DNA from 2 places in the Glutamicibacter sp. BSL13 genome. Region 2 is predicted to be linked to the other one. Evidence: riboswitches for the same ligand, from Rfam matches in the RefSeq annotation. Region 2 holds a riboswitch; the other holds the start of a gene.

Region 1 (9,273 bases), on a different contig from region 2:
TGGTGCTCGGCCTGGTGCAGGACGTGCTGCGATCCCTGGGCAGCGAAATCGACCAGCTCTCCGAGGGCCGCTCCCCGGTGGCCCGCCATGATGTGGTGGCCAGCTACCAGACGGGGGTGGGCCGGTGAGTGTGAACATCACCTTCCTGGTCATCACCGGCGTGCTGTTGGCGGTGGGCTACTACCTGGTGCTGGAACGCACCCTGACCCGGGTGCTGCTGGGCATCGTGGTGCTGGGCAACGCGGTGAACCTGCTGATCCTCACCGCCGGCGGGAGGATGGGCAAGGCCCCGCTGTTTCAGCCGGACCTGCCGGCCGATGAGTACTCGGATCCGCTGCCGCAGGCGCTGATCCTGACCGCCATTGTCATCACCTTCGCAGTGACCGCGTTCCTGCTCGCGTTGATCTACCGGTCCTGGTCGCTGACCAACGCCGATACCGTGCGGGACGATGAAGAAGATATCCGCGTCTCCCAGGCCAGTGCCTACGACGAAGAAGAGGACGCTCCCGTGGAGGAAGACACCACCGAATTCGTCGATGAGGAAGGCCGACCGATCCGCGAGGGGGAGGAATAGATGCAACAGCTCATGTCCCTGGCCCCGCTGGCGGTCATCCTGCCGATCTTGGGCGCCGGCGCGACCTTCCTGGCCCGGCGCAAGGTGCGCTGGCAGCGGATCATCACCATCGGGGTGTTGTGCACCACGCTGTTGCTGGAGGTCGGGATGCTGGCGGCCACCTGGAACGGGCAGACCTACGCGATCACCATCGCCGGGTGGGACACCCCCACCGGCATAGCCCTGGTGGTGGACGGATTCAGCGCGTTCATGCTGCTGGTCTCCACCGTGGTGTCCCTGGCGGTGCTGCTGTTCGCCACCAGTCAGGGGATGGCCGACGGGGATGAGCACGGTCCGGTCTCGATTTTCCACCCGGCCTACCTGATCCTGCTGGCCGGGGTGTCCAACGCGTTCATGGCAGCGGACTTGTTCAACCTCTACGTGGGCTTCGAAATCTTCCTCACCGCCAGCTATGTGCTGCTCACCCTGGGCGGCACCGCCGAACGGATCCGCTCGGGCATCACCTATGTGGTGGTCTCCGTGGTCTCCTCGGTGCTGTTCCTGACCGCGATCGCGTTGATCTATGCGGCTACCGGCACGGTGAACATGGGGGACCTGGCGCTGAAGCTGGCCGACCTGGATTCGGGGACAAAGCTGATCCTGCACAGCTTCCTGCTGATCGCCTTTGGCATCAAGGCCGCCGTGTTCCCGCTCTCGCTGTGGCTGCCGGACTCCTACCCGACCGCCCCGGCCCCGGTGACCGCCGTGTTCGCCGGACTCTTGACCAAGGTGGGCGTGTACGCGATCGTGCGCACCGAGACGCTGCTGTTTCCGGGCGGGGAAGTGAACTCGGTGCTGCTGGTGGTCTCGGCGCTGACCATGGTGATCGGCATCTTCGGTGCGCTGGCCCAGTCGGACTTCAAGCGCATGCTCTCCTTCACGCTGACCAGCCACATCGGCTACCTGATCTTCGGGATCGCGGTCGGCACCGAAACCGCGATCGCCGCCACGATCTACTACGTGGGCCACCACATCATCGTGCAGACCTCCCTGTTCATGGTCGCCGGGCTGATTGAACGGCGAGCCGGCACCGCGAACATCACCGAACTGGGATCCCTGGCCCGCCTTTCCCCGGCATTGGCGGTGCTGTTCTTCATCCCGGCCATCAATCTGGGCGGCATCCCGCCATTCTCAGGGTTCCTGGGCAAGTTCGGGCTGCTGCACGCCGCGACCGAACAGGGCGGGGCACTGAACTGGGCGGTGATCGCCGCCGGGCTGCTGACCAGCCTGCTGACCCTGCTGGCCATCATCCGCGTCTGGGCCCGCGCCTTCTGGCGCCGGGCGGCCGAGGCGGAGGACCCGCAGGCGTCCTTGGTGGACCAGTCCAAGGAGATGACCGAACTGATCCAGTCCTCGGGCAATCAGGGGCCGATCCTGGGGGCCAGGCTCGCCCGGCAGATGGAGGCGAAGTTCCTGCCCTGGGGGATGCGCTACTCCACCGGGGCCCTGGTCGCCGCCGGGGTGGCGTTGACCGTGTTCGCCGGACCGCTCTTTGCCTTCTGTCAGAGGGTGGCCGCCGAGCTGCTGAGCCGGGCCCCCTACATCACCGCGGTTCTGCCGCCAGGCTAAAGGGGAAGGACACATGCCAAAACGTATTGACGAGCCACGCGACCAGCGCATCGCCGACGCGCTGGATGAGGCCTCGGGCCAGCGCAACCGCGCCACACTGCGCCAGGAGTGGCCGCTGCTGCTGTTCATGACCCTGGTCTGGGGCGCGCTGTGGCAGGACTTCACCCCCGGAACCCTAATCGTGGGGGCGCTGCTGTCCCTGCTGCTGGTCGCCCTGTTCCCGCTGCCCCCGGTGCGCCTGTCGGGGCGCATCAACCCGTGGTACTGCTTCCTGCTGCTCGGCTGGTTCATCATGCAGGTGGTGGCGGCCAGCCTGGAGGTTTCCTACCTGGCGCTTTTCCGGCGCCAGAAGACCCGCAGCTCCATCATCGCGGTGCGCCTGCACACCGACTCGGACCTGATCGTCACCACGGTCGGGCACGTGCTGACCCTGATCCCCGGATCGTTCGTGGTGGAGGTGGACCGGCGCAGCTCCACCCTGTACCTGCATTACCTCAACGCCTCCAACGCCATCAAGGTCGCCCGCTCCCGGGCGAAGATCCATGAAATCGAACGGCGGGTGATCATGGCCATCGGCAGCCACGACGAGTACGAGTACGTCAAGCAGGTGCGCAAGGACATCGCCCAGCGCGCCCGCCAGAAGGCCAAGGAGGCAAAGCGTTGAGCTACATCATCGTGGGAATCAGCGGAGTGCTGCTCTCGGTGGGTGCGGTGGCCTGCCTGATCCGGGTCGCCCGCGGACCCTCCATCCTGGACCGGGTGCTGGCCCTGGATGTGATGCTGCTGATCATCTCCGCCGCCCTGTGCCTGGAAATGTACCTGAACCGGCACACCAACCACATCCTGTTCGTGGTGATCGCCTGCGCCATCGGCTTCATCAGCTCGGTCACCGTCTCCCGGTTCGTTTCCGACCAGAGGAATGCGTGATGGATCAGTTCCTGGACATTGTGGCCGCCGGCTGCATGATCGTCGGCTCGCTGATGTCATTGATCGCCGGCATAGGCCTGTTGACCTTCCCCGACCTGCTCACCCGGATGCATGCGGCCACCAAGCCGCAGGTGCTTGGCTTCCTGCTGCTGTTCATCGGGCTGGCCATCCACCTGCGCTCCTGGCAGGTGGTGCCGGTGCTCGCCCTGGCCTGGGGCGTGCAGCTGCTGACCGCACCGGTCTCCGCGCACATGATTGGCCGTTCCGGGTACCGCACCAAGCACGTGAAGCGCGAAACGCTGTACAGCGACGAACTGCGCACCGTGGTGGAGAACGCCAGCCGCCAGAACAAGGACTAGCGCCACTGCCGGCACCACGAACAAGGGCCTCGAAGCACCGCATCACGGTGCTCCGAGGCCCTGCCTGTCCACGGCGCAAACGCCGGGGAACTACTTGTTCAGCTTGGCCAGCGCCTTGCGGGTGCCGCGGTCGGTGAGGACCTGGATGATTGCGGCCACCACGGAGGAGAAGACGGCGAACGCCAGGGCCTGGCGCATCGAGGCTTCGGCTTCGGCTTCCTGGCCGTGGCGCGGGGCGTCATTGCCGGTGAATCCCTTCCACAAGCGGTCCACCAGCTTGCTGCCGACAAACCCGGCTCCCAGGGAAATGCCGGTGGCGAGCAGCTTCATCATTGGTTTCATTCTTCGCGCTCCTGTTCGCATGGGGACTTCTCTTTCTATCGAAAGCATATCCTGAGCTATGGTGGCATCGCAGACATGGCATCGGGTGATCCACGGATCGCCGGCGCAATCTGCTGACAAGAAACGACAGGGGAGCGTCATACCGTCCCCGAGGCTCACCGCGCAGCAAACGCCGGTGGCCGGGACCGGTGGAAGACGCTGAGAGTGCGATAGATCGCAGACCCTCGAACCTGCTCCGGCTAGTACCGGCGAAGGAAGTCGAGAATCTCAGATGTGCGGCAGGGACAGCTCCCTGCGCATCCGCATGTGCTCCCCTCCTGAACCAGGAGGATGGAAGAAAATGGCAACAACCAAGCGAACCGGCGGCACCTCATGGAAGGTCGCGGACATCGTGATCGCCTCGGTCATCGCCGTGGCCTCGGGCGTGGTGTTCTGGGCGTGGAGCGCCAGTTACGGTTTCGTGACGCTGGCCTTCGCCGCGTTCCCGCCGGCCAGCGCGCTGCTCTCGGGCATGTGGCTGTTCCCCGCGGTCCTCGGGGCGCTGATCATTCGCAAGCCCGGTGCGGCACTGTACTGCGAACTGCTGGCCGCCATCATCGAGGCCCTGCTGGGCACCCACTGGGGACTGACGGTGCTGGTCTCCGGGCTGCTGCAGGGGCTGGGCGCCGAGCTGGTGTTCGCGCTCTTGCGTTACCGGGTGTGGAACCTGTCCGCCGCCATGCTGGCCGGTTTCTGCTCCGGCTTCCTCAGCGCCCTCAACGGTGCCTACATCACCGCCCACTTCGTGCACTATACCCCCGGGATGAAGCTGTTTCATGTGGCGGCGATGAGCGTCTCCGGGTTGCTGATCGCCGGGATCTGCTCGTTCTTCCTCACCCGCATGCTGGCCAACACCGGTGCCTTGGCCTCCCTGCCCAGCCGCCGGGCCCACCGGGAACCGGTGCTCACCCGCTCCCGCTAGGCGGCGCCTGGCCGCGGGAGCAAGAGCAATATGACGTCCGCCTCAAACCGGTCGCCGGTGCGGGTTCTGCCCGACCGGCATCCTGGGGTATGGTGGCAACGCAGACATAAACCGACAGGGGAGCGTCATACCAGCCCGCTGCCGTGCCGCCAGGCGCGTCACGGCAGGCGTAAGGGTAAAAGACGCTGAGAGTGCGATAGATCGCAGACCCTCGAACCTGCCCCGGCTAGTACCGGCGAAGGAAGTCGAGAATCTCAGGTATGCCCCCGGGGACGCGCCCCGGTTCGCATACATGCTCCCCTCCTGATTCAGGAGGATATTCAAGTGACAACAACACCGTTGCGGGCCAGCAGCTCGTGGAAGGTCGCCGACATCGTCGTCGCCTCGGTGATCGCCGTGGCTTCGGGCGTGGTGTTCTGGGGCTGGAACGCCGGTTACGGCTTCATTTCCCTGGCCTTTGTGGCCTTCCCGCCGGCTAGCGCCTTCGTGGCCGGGATGTGGCTCTTCCCGGCAGTGCTCGGGGCCCTGATCATCCGCAAGCCCGGCGCCGCCCTGTACTGTGAACTGCTGGCCGCGGTGATCTCCGCGCTGCTGGGCTCGCAGTGGGGCATCACCGTGCTGGTTTCCGGCATTGTCCAGGGGCTGGGCGCCGAGGTGGTGTTCGCGCTCTTCCGCTACCGGGTGTGGAGCCTTGGGGTGGCGATGCTGGCGGGGTTGGGCGCCGGACTGTTCGGTGCGCTAAGCGAGGCCTACCTGATGGCCTACTACGCGGAATACACCGCGAGCATGAAGCTTTTCCACGTGGCGGCGATGAGCCTCTCCGGCCTGGTGATTGCCGGCATCCTGTCCTACTTCGCCACCCGCGCGCTGGCGGCCACCGGGGCGCTTTCCGCGCTGCCCAGCCGCAGGGCGAACCGCGAACCGGTCTTTGGGCGGGCGAAGCAATGACCGCCGGCATCACGAACCACGCCGCGCTGCCCCAGCTGGAATCCGGTGCCCTGTCCGTGAGCGCGCGCGGGTTCGGCTGGAAGCACGCCGACCGGCAGCAACCGGCCCTGCACGCCCTGGATCTGGAGATTCCGGCCGGGCAGCGGGTGCTGCTGCTGGGACCCAGCGGCGCGGGCAAATCCACGCTGCTGCACGCCATGGCCGGGGTCCTGGATGTTACCGAGCTGGCCGGGTGCACCGGGCAGCTGCTGGTGGGGGAGCAGGACGCGTTCGGGCCGCGCCAGGGTGTGGGCCTGATGCAGCAGGACCCGGAAACCCAGATCGTGCAGGCCCGGGTGGAAGACGACGTGGCCTTCGGGGCGGAAAACCTCGGGGTGGACCCGCAGGAGATTTCCCGGCGCATTCCCCTGGCACTGGAGGCGGTCGGGTTGGGCCAGCTGGCGCCGGAACACCCCACCCAGCAGCTGTCCGGGGGACAGAAGCAGCGCCTGGCCCTGGCCGGGATCCTGGCCATGCGCCCGGGGCTGATGCTGCTGGATGAACCCACCGCCAACATTGACCCGGAGGGCGCGTTGGGGGTACGCGACGCGGTGCTCAACGCCGCCGAGCGCACGGCAGCGACCCTGATCGTGGTCGAGCACCGGGTGGAGACCTGGGTGGAACACGTGGACCGGGTGCTGGTGCTGGAGCCCGGCGGCGGGATCAGCCATGACGTGGCCCCGCAGGCGCTGCTGAGCGACCAGCCGCTGCGCCGGGAGCTGGCCGAGGCCGGGATCTGGGTGCCCGGCTACGTCCCGCACACCCGTACCCCACGCACCAGTCCGGGCGGTGGCCTGTTGCGGGCCAACGCGCTGCAGGCCAGGCGTTCAAAGAAGGCCCCGTTGACCGCGGCGGTGGACCTGGAACTGCCCGCCGGCGGCGCACTGGTGATCCGCGGCGCGAACGGGGTGGGCAAGTCGACCCTGGCGCTGACCCTGGGCGGGCTGCTGGAGCCGGCCAGCGGCCGGCTGCACGCCACTGAACTGTTGGCCGGTGAGGCGGGGGACAAGCCATTCCTCTGGCGGGCCGGGCAGTTGGTGGCCCGCATCGGCACGGTCTTCCAGGAGCCCGAACACCAGTTTGTCACCCAGAGCGTTGCCGACGAACTGGCCTACGGGCCGCGCCGGGCGAAGGGGGAACGGGATGGGCAGGACGGCACCGGGCTTGATGAACAGCAGATCGCCGAACGCACCGCCGCGCTGCTGACCCGGCTGCGGTTGGACCACCTGGCCGAGGCGAACCCGTACACGCTTTCCGGCGGGGAGAAGCGCCGGCTCTCGGTGGCCACGGTGTTGGCCGCCAGCCCGGATGTGCTGATCCTGGATGAGCCGACCTTCGGGCAGGACGCGAACACCTGGCGGGAGGTGGCCGAGCTGCTCATCGAGGTGATCGAGCAGGGCACCGCCGTGATCGCGGTGACCCATGACGGGCACTTCGCCCGGGCGTTGGGCGCCCGGGAACTTGAGCTGCAGGCCCCCGCCCCGCGGGCCGAGGCCCCCGGGCCGGACCCGCTGCTGGGATCCGCGGTGGGCGACAGCTGGCTGGCCCGGCGCAACCCGCTGGCGAAGCTGGCGGCGATCGTGGCCACCACCATCCCGCTGGTGGCCACCATTGACTGGGTCTCGGGCCTGGTGGTGATCACCGCGACCCTGCTGATGCTGCCGCTGGCGCGGCTGAGCATCCCACGTTTCCTGCTGCGCGCCTGGCCGCTGCTGCTGGCCGGGCTGACCGCCGCCTGGGGGATCAGCCTGGTCGGGGAGGATTCCGGGGCGCTGCTGCTGGACCTGGGGGTCTTCACCATCACCGAGGGCTCCCTGGCCGGCGGCATCGCCACCGGCATGCGCGCCATGGCGATGGCCGTGCCGATGGTGCTGCTGCTGAGCACCACCAACCCCTCCGACCTGGGCTCGGCCCTGTCCCAGCAGCTGCGCGTGCCGCACCGCTTCGTGCTCGGGGCGCTGGCCGGAATGCGGCTGCTGGGCCTGCTGGTGGAGGAGTTCACCACCTTGACCCTGGCCCGCCGGGCACGCGGGGTGGGGAACTTCGGGTCCCCGGCCCAGCGCCTGCGCGCGAACCTGGGGCAGGTGCTGGCCCTGCTGGTGCAGGCGATCCGCCGGGCCGGGCGACTGGCCATCACCATGGAAGCCAAGGGCTTCGGCGCCGGGCGGCGCAGCTGGTTGCGCACCCCGGACTTCGGGGGGCGTGACGTGCTGGTGATCGGTGCCGGGCTCGGGGTGGGGGCGCTGGCGGTGGCCGCCGCCGTGCTGGCCGGGACCTGGAGCCTGGTCTGGGGATAGCGCACCAAAAACGGGGGGAGCAGTCCATGGACTGCTCCCCCCGTTTTTGCGTGCTCGGTTAGGCCAGGTGATCGGCCAGTTCGCTCAGCTCCGCGTGCAGTTCGGCGTCGAAGCGCAGCGGCTTGGCGTCCAGCGAATTCACCGGGGTGAGCAGGCGCACCGAGGAAACCAGCCACAGTACGTCGGCCTGGTAGAGGTCCTCGGGACGCAGCGGACCATACCCCAACTCCCAGCCGGCCTCCGCGGCGGCAGCGAAGATCGCCGCCTGGGTGGTGCCCGGCAGGATCCCGGTTTCCAGCAGCGGGGTGAGCAGGCGCTTGGTCTGCCCATCTCGCTGGGCCATCAGCACGGTGGATGTCGGGCCCTCCAGCACCGCACCGTCGGAGGAGGTGAAGATGACATCATGGGCACCGTGGGCCCGCGCATAGCGCAGGGCCGCCATGTTCACCGCGTAGGACAGCGTCTTGGCTCCCATCAGCAGCCAGGGCGCGCGTTCGGCGATCTTCGAATCATAGCCGCGATCCAGCAGCAGCACGTCCACACCCGAATCCCGCTGGGCCTGGCCCAGCGTCGGGGCCGGGGTGACGGTCACCCAGCACAGGGCCGGGTCGCTGTCCGCGTCCCCGCGGGCGGCCACCAGCTTCACCACGGCCTCATCGGCCCCGCCGGTGGCATCAAAGTCCGCGATGGCGGTGTCAATGGCCGCACGCCACTGGATCTCGTCGGGGATCTCCAGGTCGCACAGCTGGGCCGAGGACTGCAGGCGGGCCAGGTGCGCGTCGATCTTGCGCACGCTCTGGTGCTTGTAGAGCATCGATTCGAAGATACCGTCACCACGGGAAACACCCTGGGCGGTCACGGGCAGTTGCGGCGCGTTAATGTCCGCCAGTCGACCGGCCGGATAGGACGGATCGAGGAAAACCAATGAACTCATAGGTACTAGATTATCGAATCCCGCCGGTGCTTCGGATAACTCGCCGCAACCGACACCGCCTTGAACCGGGGAATTGGGTAGTCTAGCGATAGGCAAAACGCACGATGACCGCGGGAAAGACGCCCCGGTGGAAAGCACGAGGGCAGGAGTTGGCCGCATGATGCTAGGTGAGAACTTCCTGCGGGAGCTGGGCCCGACGGTCTGGGCGCTGGCGGTGACCTTCGACATCGTGGTGCGTATCGTGATGATCGGAGTGGTTCCGGGCAACCGCCGGCCCACCACCG
Region 2 (9,273 bases):
ATCCCTGCAAGGGATCGATATTGCGTTGGAAAACAGGTTTGATCAGATCAAGGCGCAAGCCGACGCGGTCGCTGGAGTGGTAAAGAAAGAAGTGGACCTCATCTTGGGGAGCACGTCACTGCGCACCGGTCGCACCATCGAGCAGCTGAGTGTTTCAGAAAAAACGGAACTAAACACCGCAATGGATGACGCACAGCAAAAAATCGTCGCGGAGGCAGGGAAGCCTCAGGGGCTGGGCTCCGGGCCGGGAGCCCTGGCGTCACTGGAAAACTATCCAGAGATGAAAACCACGCAGAACGTGGAACTGTTGCAACGCACCATCAACGAGACCGAGGAACGGTTGCAGGCAGCTCGCCGGGTGTACAACCGGGCAGCAACGGACTACAACACGTCGCGCCAGGTCTTCCCGACGGTGATTATTGCCAGGCTTTTGGGATTTGGTGGGCACGACCTGTTTGAGCTCTCGGATCAGCGCAAGCACAACCAGTACGACCTGGAAGGGTTTCTTGAGTCATGAGCGAGCAAACTCGAATTTCAGTTCCGGACTTCGAAACGGTCTGGGCCACGGTGCAGGAGTCGGCAGGGGATCTCTCTCAACGAACCGCGTGGATGGGGCGCTGGGGAGGCAAGAGCCTACTGTTGATGATCCCGATCATCATCGCTCTGCTGCTGTTCGTTGTGGCCCTGGGCTCCATGTTCATCGGCGACGGGCTCGTAGGCATGATTGCATTCGTCCTGGCGATCGTGCTCGCCGCGCCCTCGGTTATTTACGGCATTAGGCATTTCGAGGCAGCTTCGGAAGAACACGCCCAAGAAGTGGTGGCACCGATGGTCGAGCAGCTGGTGCAACAGTTGCGGGTTTCTTCAGTGACCGGCTCGGAAGCGGGTCTGAGCGCCAAATACACGCCGGAGGGATCGATGCCGGTCAGCGTCCTGAGCAACGCCGGATTCATTCGGGATGCCAGGGCCCCGCAGGAGGATTTCATCATCGGAACTCTGGGGCAAACCCAGTTCATGCTCTCGGACGTCAAATGGCAGAGTTCCAAGGTCGAGCTCAGCGAAGAGGCCCAGCAGCGGCTCGAGCGTCAGGCCCGCAGAACTCGAGAGCGTAGACTCCGGGAGCAATACGGACGTGACTGGAAACTGCACCAAAGCGACCCATTGCAGAACTCCTCCCTGTTGAGTTTGGTTCCCGCCTCGGTCAGAAAGACCGTGAAGGAAAAATACGCGCAGTTCGAAAGCTCGGTCGAGAAGATGGGTCCGTCGATGATCGTCTTCGCGGCGGACTTTCACAAGGAGTTCACCTCCAGAACCTATTTGCTGCCGCGCCGGCCGGTCGACCTGGCCATCCGGAACTTCACCGAGGAAAGTGCCGCGAAAACCGGTCTGGCGCCGATGACGTTGGAGGATCCCGGCATCACCGAACGCTTCGTTGGCTGGACCACCGACCAAACCGAAGCGCGCTATTTGATCACCCCGCAACTGATGCTGGCCATCAGCGATGCGGCTGCGCGGATGAACTCCGAACACATCGCCGTGTCGTTTCGTGGCTCGTGGATGTATTTCGCGGTCGTGCTTGACGAGGACCGCTTCAGTTTTCAGGTCGATAAGAAGAACGACGGAGGCTACGCAGTAGCCAAGGCCATCTATGAGGACCTGGTCGCCTTTTTGTCCCTGGTCGAAGACTTCAACCTGAACACGAGAATCTGGTCCAAAGCCTAGAGCGTTGTGCTCATCAGCAGGAGCCAAGGTGGTGTGCGCCGCAGACACCTTGGCTCCTTGGCATTTGTGGAGGACACCCCTCCCGGCCCGCGCAATCCGGGCCTGGGGTATTAGTGACCAGCAGCCGGCTGAGCGCCCAAGGTGGCCCTGTCTTGCTGAAGATCGGGGGAGTAGGGTGAGCTCATGTTCTTGGAAAATATCGTGATCGACGCACACGATCCCCAGCGGCTGGGCAGATTTTGGCAAGAGCTGCTGCAGGCAGAACAGCTGACGGACTCGCCATCGGGCTTCGAGACCCGTACGAGATTCGCCGACGACGCCTACCTGGACCTGTGCTTCCAGCCGGTTGCCGAGGCACCGCTCGCGCGGCCACGAATGCATGTCTGCGCTGTGTGGCCCGGGACTGGCGCCCAGGCCGAACAGTGGATTCTTCACCGGGGTGGGAAGCCAAGCACCCCAGCCCAGGCACCGGGTCATGCAATCGGGCAGCCAGCCGCCCGGTGGTTTCTAGATCCGGAGGGAAACCCTTTTTCGATTGAACCATCGGAGGCAAGAGACAACAGCCGCGGCGGCTTGGAAACGGTGGTGCTGGCCTCGGCCCAGCCGGGGCGCGATGCTGAGTTCTGGGCGTATCTGACCGGATGGAAACGGCCGGCGAATTCAGCGCACGACCAACTGCGGCACCCATCCGGCCGCGGCCCGACGCTGGAGTTCGCAGCCGAATCACAGCCCAAGGGGGAGCAGAAGAACCGCTGGCACCTGGATATCCGGTTGGATCCTGGAGAGGATCCTGCAGTCCTGGCGGGCGTGATTGGTCAGAAGGGCGGCAGGGAACTGCACCCAGACTGGGGAGAACTGCCCTGGCGGGTCTACCAGGATCCGTCCGGCAACGAATTTTGCGTGCTGACTAGTCACTAGTTATTTACCCGGGGATCTATTGGGGTGCCTCGTCACCGAAGTAGGATGAGGGACATGGACCTACCTCACGTGCCCCGTCTGATACCTCCCGTGGCCGCCGGTCTGGCAGTGGCTGCGCAGCGGTTGCTGCCGCGCTCGTCCCAGCCCAGCCGCACCATGAAGATCGCGGCGACTGGGCTGGCCGCCTGCGCAGCAGCCGTAGCCGGTGCCGCGGTGGCAAGGTTTCGACAGTCCGGAACCACCCTGGATCCCGCCCAGCCGGAGGAATCCAGCGTCTTGGTCACCGACGGGGTCAACGCGTTCACCAGAAACCCGATGTATCTGGGACTAACCGGTGTGGTCACCGCTCATGCACTATGGCGCCAAAACCCCTGGGGGCTGCTGCCGGCTGCCGGGCTGTGGGTGTGGCTGGACCGAAAACAGATCCCGGCCGAGGAACGGGCCCTGGAGAAAATTCACCCCCAGGCCTACCGTGAGTACCAGGAATCCGTGCCGCGCTGGGTGGGATCGCGCAGCTTTGGGTGCGGGGAAATTTCCGGGAAGCACCGGCTTTGCGACGGTGTTCGCGGCCGGTCAGGTTCGGGTTCCGCAGCTTCACGGCTCGCACCGGGAGTCTGGGTTGGTGTTGGTGCGCTTGGTCTATGCAGCGCACTGCACCTGGGGGTGCAGTTCTTTGAACCCGACGGGTTGCTGGCCGATGCGACCCAAATACTGCTGATGCCTGCCCTGGCTGCCGCCTTTCATGCCGCCACCGGCGGTCACCAGCACCGATTGGTGCCGCTGGTGAGCGCGGCACTGGTCTTTTCCTGGTTGGGGGACACCATCCCACGCTTTGTGAGGGCAGAACCCGGATTTCTCGCACTGGTCCTGTCCTTCCTGGCCGCACAGGGCACCTACATCGCCGCCTTCTGGCCCTACCGGGCGACCTCGCTGCTGTGCCGGCCATGGGGTTTGGCGCCCTACGTCCTGGCGCTGGCCGGTTTGGTCGTGCGATGCGCACCACAGGCCGGCCAGTTCCTGCTCCCGGTGCTGCTTTACGGAATCTCCCTGAGCACCATGGCCGTGCTTGCTACCGGGCTGGGCCCGCTGGCTGGTGCCGGTGCGGCGAGCTTCCTCGCCTCCGACGCGATGATCGCGTTTCGTTCCTTCACCGATCTTCAAATCCCGGTTTCCGGGTTTTGGATCATCTCAACCTACGTACTCGGCCAAAGCCTGCTGGCGTGGGCGGTGGCCCGAAAAGTCCAAGAAGACAACCAGGCAGCTGAGCCCGCTGGACTCCATGCCGGGTAGGCCGCCAGGGGCGACCTTCGGGCAGGGGGCGGGGCAGGAACCTGAGCTGGTCATCGTGCACGGCAACGGGCTGGATCACCGAAACCTGCTGATGCTGGATCAAGCCTTTGCCGCCGAACCGGCTTTCCGCCGGCACTACCTGGATTTGCCCGGATACGGCGCGACCCCGCCCCTGCACTCCCCGGGAGGTCTGCCCGAGCTGGCCGACTGGCTGGAGGACTGGGTACACCGTCATTTGGGGCGGCGCCGGTTCGTGGCGTTCGGGCAGTCAATGGGCGGGCTGCTCTGTCAGGAACTGGCTGACCGGATGCAGGAGCGCATCCTCGGGCTCGGGCTGCTGGCCCCGGTGGTCTTTCCGCGCACCGAAGAGCGCACCCTGCCGCCACGCACCGTGCTGGAAGAAGATCCCCAGCTGCTGGCCCGCCTGCCTCTGCCGGCACGTGAAAACTTTCGGACCATGACAGTTCTGCAGAACGAGGCAACATGGCGGCGCTTCGCCGCCCAGATCCTGCCCGGAACGGAATCCGCGAACCTGCGGGCCATGGCGCGCCTGGCCAAGCGCTATGACCTTGACCCGGTCCCCGTGCGGCGCATGACCCAGCTCAGGGTCCCGGTCGTTGTGATCAGCGGCGCGCAAGACCATATTGTGGGCAGTCAGGACGCCCGGCTCTTGCAGCGCCGCTACCCAATGATGAGCCACCACGTCATTGAGCGGGCCGGACACAACGTCCATGTGGAACAACCGGCCGCGGTGGTGTGCGCGGTACGGCACTGGCTGGGAGAAGTTAAGCGGTGGCAGCAACAGGAGGGGCAGCGATGATCAGTACACGCGAGATCGCAACGGTGGACGAGGTGCCGGGGCTGTTGGAGATTTGGCGGGCTTCGGCTGCAACCGGACGCGAGTTGGTCTCTGCCGCCGACATGGATCGGCTGGCCCAGGCGCTGGAGGCCGTCTACCTGGGCAACGCCCGCGTGGTGGTGGCCGAGCGCGAGGGGCAGGTTGTTGGATCCCTGGCCCTGGAGGGGGCGCGGCTTTGCCTGCTCTGGGTGCACCACGAGCACCGCCGCCGTGGCGTGGGCCGGGCACTTATCGGCCACGCACAAGCGCTCAGCTTTGAGCTGCAGGTCGAGGTGGGTCAGCCGGAGCATGCCGTCGCGGCGTTCCTGCGCGCGGTGGGGTTCGCACCGGCGGAAACCACGGACGGTGTACCCCACGGTACGGTGCTGCGGCTTGCCGTTTCCGGTTCCGACCCCAGCGGGGACAGTGGCAGGATGGAGTCATGAGTGAAGAGAAACGAGAATTACGTGCGGTAACCGTCGAACGCACCACCAGCCGCCAATACCGCGCCACCAGCACCGAAACCGGAGCCAGCATCGAATTCGGGCAGGGCGAGGGGCTGCTCAGCCCGGTCGAATTGCTGCTGGCCGCCATTGCCGGCTGCTCGTCAATTGACGTTGATGTGGCCACCACCCGGCGCAGTGAACCGGAGACCTTCAAGGTGGAGGCCGCCGGATACAAGGTGACCGAGGATGGGGCCAGCCGCATGAAGGACATTTCCATGTCCTTCGACCTGAAGTTCCCGGACACCGAGGAGGGGCGCAAGGCCGCTGGAATGGTTGACCGGATCATCAAGCTTTCACACGACAAGTACTGCACGGTCTCACGCACCGTGGAATTGGGCACGCCGGTGACCAGCACGCGGGTCGAAAACTAGGAACGCGAGGGGGGCGCCGCCGGCTGATGCCGGTGGCGCCCCCGCCTTTCCGGGCCGCGCACCCCGGCTTGGGGCCAACCGCGGATACAGCGCAGCTATGCCTCGCCCGGAGCCGGTTCCAGCTCCAGGGCGGCGATGGCCGGGAACGGGTCGCTGCGCAGCCGTCCAAAGGTCAGCACATCCACCCGGGTGCCGTCCATGACGAACTTTTCGCGTTCCACACCCTCCTGGATGAAGCCAGCGGCCCGGGCCACCCGCAGGGACGCGGGATTGTTCGCCCGCGCCCCCAGTTCCAGCCGGTGCACGCCGCCACTGCTGAGCAGGTGATCAGCCACGGTGGCCGCGGCCCGGCTGGCCAGCTGCCGGCCGCGGTATCCGGCGGCCACCCAGTACCAGAACCAGCCCAGCGTGTTGGCCCGGTCCAGGCTCGCGCACACTAGGCCCACCAGCGTCCCGTCCACGTCGATGGCGTAGGGGCGCTGCTCCTGCGGGGACGCCAGCAGCCGGTCGATGTAGGCGTGGGCTTCATCCAGGGTTCTTACCGATCCCTGGCGCTTCATCTGCGCATCCGAGGTGAACGCGGCCAACACCGCCGGGGCGTCGGTGGGGCGCAGCGGGCGCAGACGCGCCCTCGTCGCTTCCAGTCCTGCCGGGGCTGGGGCCGGGCGTGGCGCCGGGGTCGACTGCTGCTGCGCGCCAACGGCACTGGCGGTGCCCTGGTGGTACAGCAGCTGCCAGCGTCCCCGCTCCAACTGCCACAGGGAACTACGGTGGGCGGTACGCACCCCGGTGCTCTGCCAGCGCAGCAGCACCTGATGCTCGGACAAGGCCAACAGGCTCGGGGCGTGCAGGGCGGCCGGGGGATTATCGGTGCGCGTTTGGGTGGCCAACAGCGCGATGATCTCGTCCTTCGTGTAGTGCCGGCCCGAGACCCCCACCTCCTCAAACATCTCGTGCAGCAGCACAGCCAGCTGCTGCGCATCCCCCCGGACCGCTGGTGAGAGCAACTGCTCTTCCAGGGCCAGCAGCTCTTGGGCCAACGGGTCGCTGCGCTCCAGGAGCCGGGGGTAGGACTGCGCGTTGTGAGTGGTGCCGGATGCGTTCATGCCTCCCAGTGAACCACGGGTTGTGTGTGCGGCGGCCCGCCGGCGGGACCGGCCGTCATGCAATTGGTGTTTGTGAGCTGCACCATGCCTATAATCCTTCTAACTCCGCGGGAGCCTGCGCGATCTGTTGATCCGGGCTGAGAGGGCTTCGTGCCGACCGCCACACCTGATGCGGGTCATGCCGCCGTAGGAAGGAAAGTGCCCTGATGCATGTCGTGATCGTTGGTGCCGGGATCGCCGGACTATGTACCGCTTTTGAACTGCGCAGCCGCGGGGTGCGCGTCACGCTCTGCGACCCTGACCCCGCCGGGGGCGCCAGCCATGCGGCGGCGGGCATGCTGGCCCCGGCCGCGGAAATCGTCTGGGGACAGGACCGGCTGCACCAGATGATGGCCGACTCGGCGCAGCTCTACCCGGAACTGGTGGCGCGCGTGCAGCAGGCCACCGGTGCGACGGTGGCGTACCGGCAAAACCCGACCATGGTCGTCGCCGCCGAGGCCGCCGACCGCCAGGCGCTGGCGGAGCTGGAGGAGGTCCGCCACCGGCTGGGGTTGCCCACCCAAATGTTGCTGGGCTCCCAGGCGCGGCGCAGGGAACCGGCCCTGGCCGGGAACATCGCCGGAGCCCTGGTATTCCCCGAGGACCACCAGGTCGATCCGCGCTCGCTGACCGGCATCCTCATCGAGCATTTTGGGCAGGACCTGATCCGGGAGCAGGTCAGCGAAGTGGAGCACTGCGGCGCCACGGCGCGGGTGCACACCCAGACCGGGCGGGTGCTGGAGGCGGACCAGGTGCTGCTGGCCACGGGCCTGGGACAGGTGCCCGGCACCCCGCGGCTGCCGTTGCGGGCGGTGCACGGCGACATCCTGCGCCTGCACTTGCCGGCCCACCTACACCCGCTGCTCACCCACACGGTGCGCGGGGTGGTGCACCGGCGCAACGTGTACCTGGTGCCGCGCAGCGACGGCAGCATCGTGCTTGGCGCCAGCAGCCGCGAGGACGGCAACGACCTGGTCAGTGTGGAGGCGCTGTACACCCTGCTGGATGATGCCCGGCGCCTGGTGCCCGGGATCATGGACGCCTCCCTGCGTGAGGTGATCGCCCGGCCCCGGCCCGGCACCCCCGATGACCGGCCCATCATCGACCGGGTGGACGCGCACACGGTGGTGAGCAACGGGTTCTTCCGCCACGGCGTCCTGCTGGCACCCCTGGGCGCCCGGATCGCCAGTGACCTGCTGCTGGGCGCCGACCCGGGGACGCACCGTGGGCTGTTGGGGCTGCACCGCTTTCCGGTCGCGGCCAGCAGCACCAGCCACTGATCCCGGTCACCCGATCAGGCGGTCCTGTCCGCCGCGCAGCCGGCCCCGAACCCGGGCAACCCCAGACATCCGGCGCCGCCCGCCACCCCGGTGAGCGCCACCAGACAAAGCCAAAGCAACCAGAAAGAGAGGCACGAGACGCAATGCCTGAAATCACCGAGATCGAGGTGCAGCTCAACGGCCAGAGACTGAACCTGCCCGACGGGGCCACCGTGCGTGACATCGTCGCCGGGCACACCAAAAAGCTCATCAACGAACAAGGCCTGGCCGTGGACGGCTCCCGGCTGGGAATCGCCCTCGCCATCGACGGGGACGTAATTCCGCGCAGCGCCTGGGCCAGCCACACGGTGGCGCCCGGGGCGCGCATAGACCTGGTCACCGCCGCACAGGGAGGATGAGGAAGATGACCCAGAGCAACGAAGCACCCCACACGCCCGAAGATGTCTTCAGCATTGCCGGGGCACAACTGCGCTCCCGCCTGGTGATGGGCACCGGGGGAGCGACCTCCCTAAGCACCCTGGAAGAGGCCCTGGTCGCCTCGGGCACCGAGGTCACCACCGTGGCCATCAGGCACTATGCCGCAGCCGGTGGGGATTCGGTGTTCGCCATGCTCCAGCGCCTGGGCGTGCTGACGTTGCCGAACACCGCCGGCTGCTACACCGCCCGCGATGCGGTGCTCACCGCCAGGCTGGCGCGCGAGGCCCTGGAAACGGACTGGATCAAGCTGGAGGTGATCGCCGACGAGCACACCCTGCTGCCGGATCCGATCGAACTGTTTACCGCCGCCGAACAGCTGGTGGCCGACGGGTTCCAGGTCTTTGCCTACACCAATGACGACCCGGCCCTGGCCCAGCGACTGGATGATGTGGGAGTCGCGGCGATCATGCCGGCCGGCGCCCCGATCGGTTCCGGGCTGGGCATCCTGAACCCGCACAACATCGCCACCATCGTGAACCGGGCCAGCGTCCCGGTGATCCTGGATGCCGGGGTGGGCACCGCCTCGGACGCGGCCCTGGCCATGGAACTGGGCTGTGAGGCGGTGCTGCTGGCCAGCGCGGTAACCCGGGCGCACAACGCCCCGCTGATGGCCACGGCCATGCGGGACGCGGTCAGCGCCGGACGGGCCGCCCGGCTGGCCGGGCGCATCCCCAAACGGGACTTGGCCCTGGCCTCCTCCCCGGTCGAGGGCACCATGCAAAGCCT

What was found. Region 2 has a riboswitch for thiamine pyrophosphate ahead of thiO (glycine oxidase ThiO). Riboswitches for the same ligand answer to the same signal wherever they lie in the genome.
Region 1: linked by a shared signal. The riboswitch ahead of RCJ92_RS04275 (ECF transporter S component) and the one ahead of thiO (glycine oxidase ThiO) in region 2 are both predicted to bind thiamine pyrophosphate.

Annotation. Positions count from the first base shown of each region.
Region 1 is NZ_JAVGCZ010000014.1:26,450-35,722, forward strand. It holds gene RCJ92_RS04240 (Na+/H+ antiporter subunit A) at 1-128, shown strand, start outside; gene RCJ92_RS04245 (Na(+)/H(+) antiporter subunit C) at 125-574, shown strand; gene RCJ92_RS04250 (Na+/H+ antiporter subunit D) at 575-2,182, shown strand; gene RCJ92_RS04255 (Na+/H+ antiporter subunit E) at 2,196-2,846, shown strand; gene RCJ92_RS04260 (monovalent cation/H+ antiporter complex subunit F) at 2,843-3,109, shown strand; gene mnhG (monovalent cation/H(+) antiporter subunit G) at 3,109-3,468, shown strand; gene RCJ92_RS04270 (DUF4235 domain-containing protein) at 3,559-3,801, opposite strand; TPP riboswitch at 3,929-4,084, shown strand; gene RCJ92_RS04275 (ECF transporter S component) at 4,151-4,771, shown strand; TPP riboswitch at 4,878-5,032, shown strand; gene RCJ92_RS04280 (ECF transporter S component) at 5,096-5,719, shown strand; gene RCJ92_RS04285 (ATP-binding cassette domain-containing protein) at 5,716-8,055, shown strand; gene RCJ92_RS04290 (aminodeoxychorismate lyase) at 8,114-8,989, opposite strand; gene cls (cardiolipin synthase) at 9,150-9,273, shown strand, end outside.
Region 2 is NZ_JAVGCZ010000006.1:23,894-33,166, forward strand. It holds gene RCJ92_RS01905 (LemA family protein) at 1-517, shown strand, start outside; gene RCJ92_RS01910 (DUF3137 domain-containing protein) at 514-1,722, shown strand; gene RCJ92_RS01915 (VOC family protein) at 1,906-2,640, shown strand; gene RCJ92_RS01920 (lysoplasmalogenase family protein) at 2,695-3,930, shown strand; gene RCJ92_RS01925 (alpha/beta fold hydrolase) at 3,920-4,750, shown strand; gene RCJ92_RS01930 (GNAT family N-acetyltransferase) at 4,747-5,214, shown strand; gene RCJ92_RS01935 (OsmC family protein) at 5,211-5,645, shown strand; gene RCJ92_RS01940 (GNAT family N-acetyltransferase) at 5,741-6,751, opposite strand; TPP riboswitch at 6,849-6,961, shown strand; gene thiO (glycine oxidase ThiO) at 6,958-8,070, shown strand; gene thiS (sulfur carrier protein ThiS) at 8,214-8,468, shown strand; gene RCJ92_RS01955 (thiazole synthase) at 8,474-9,273, shown strand, end outside.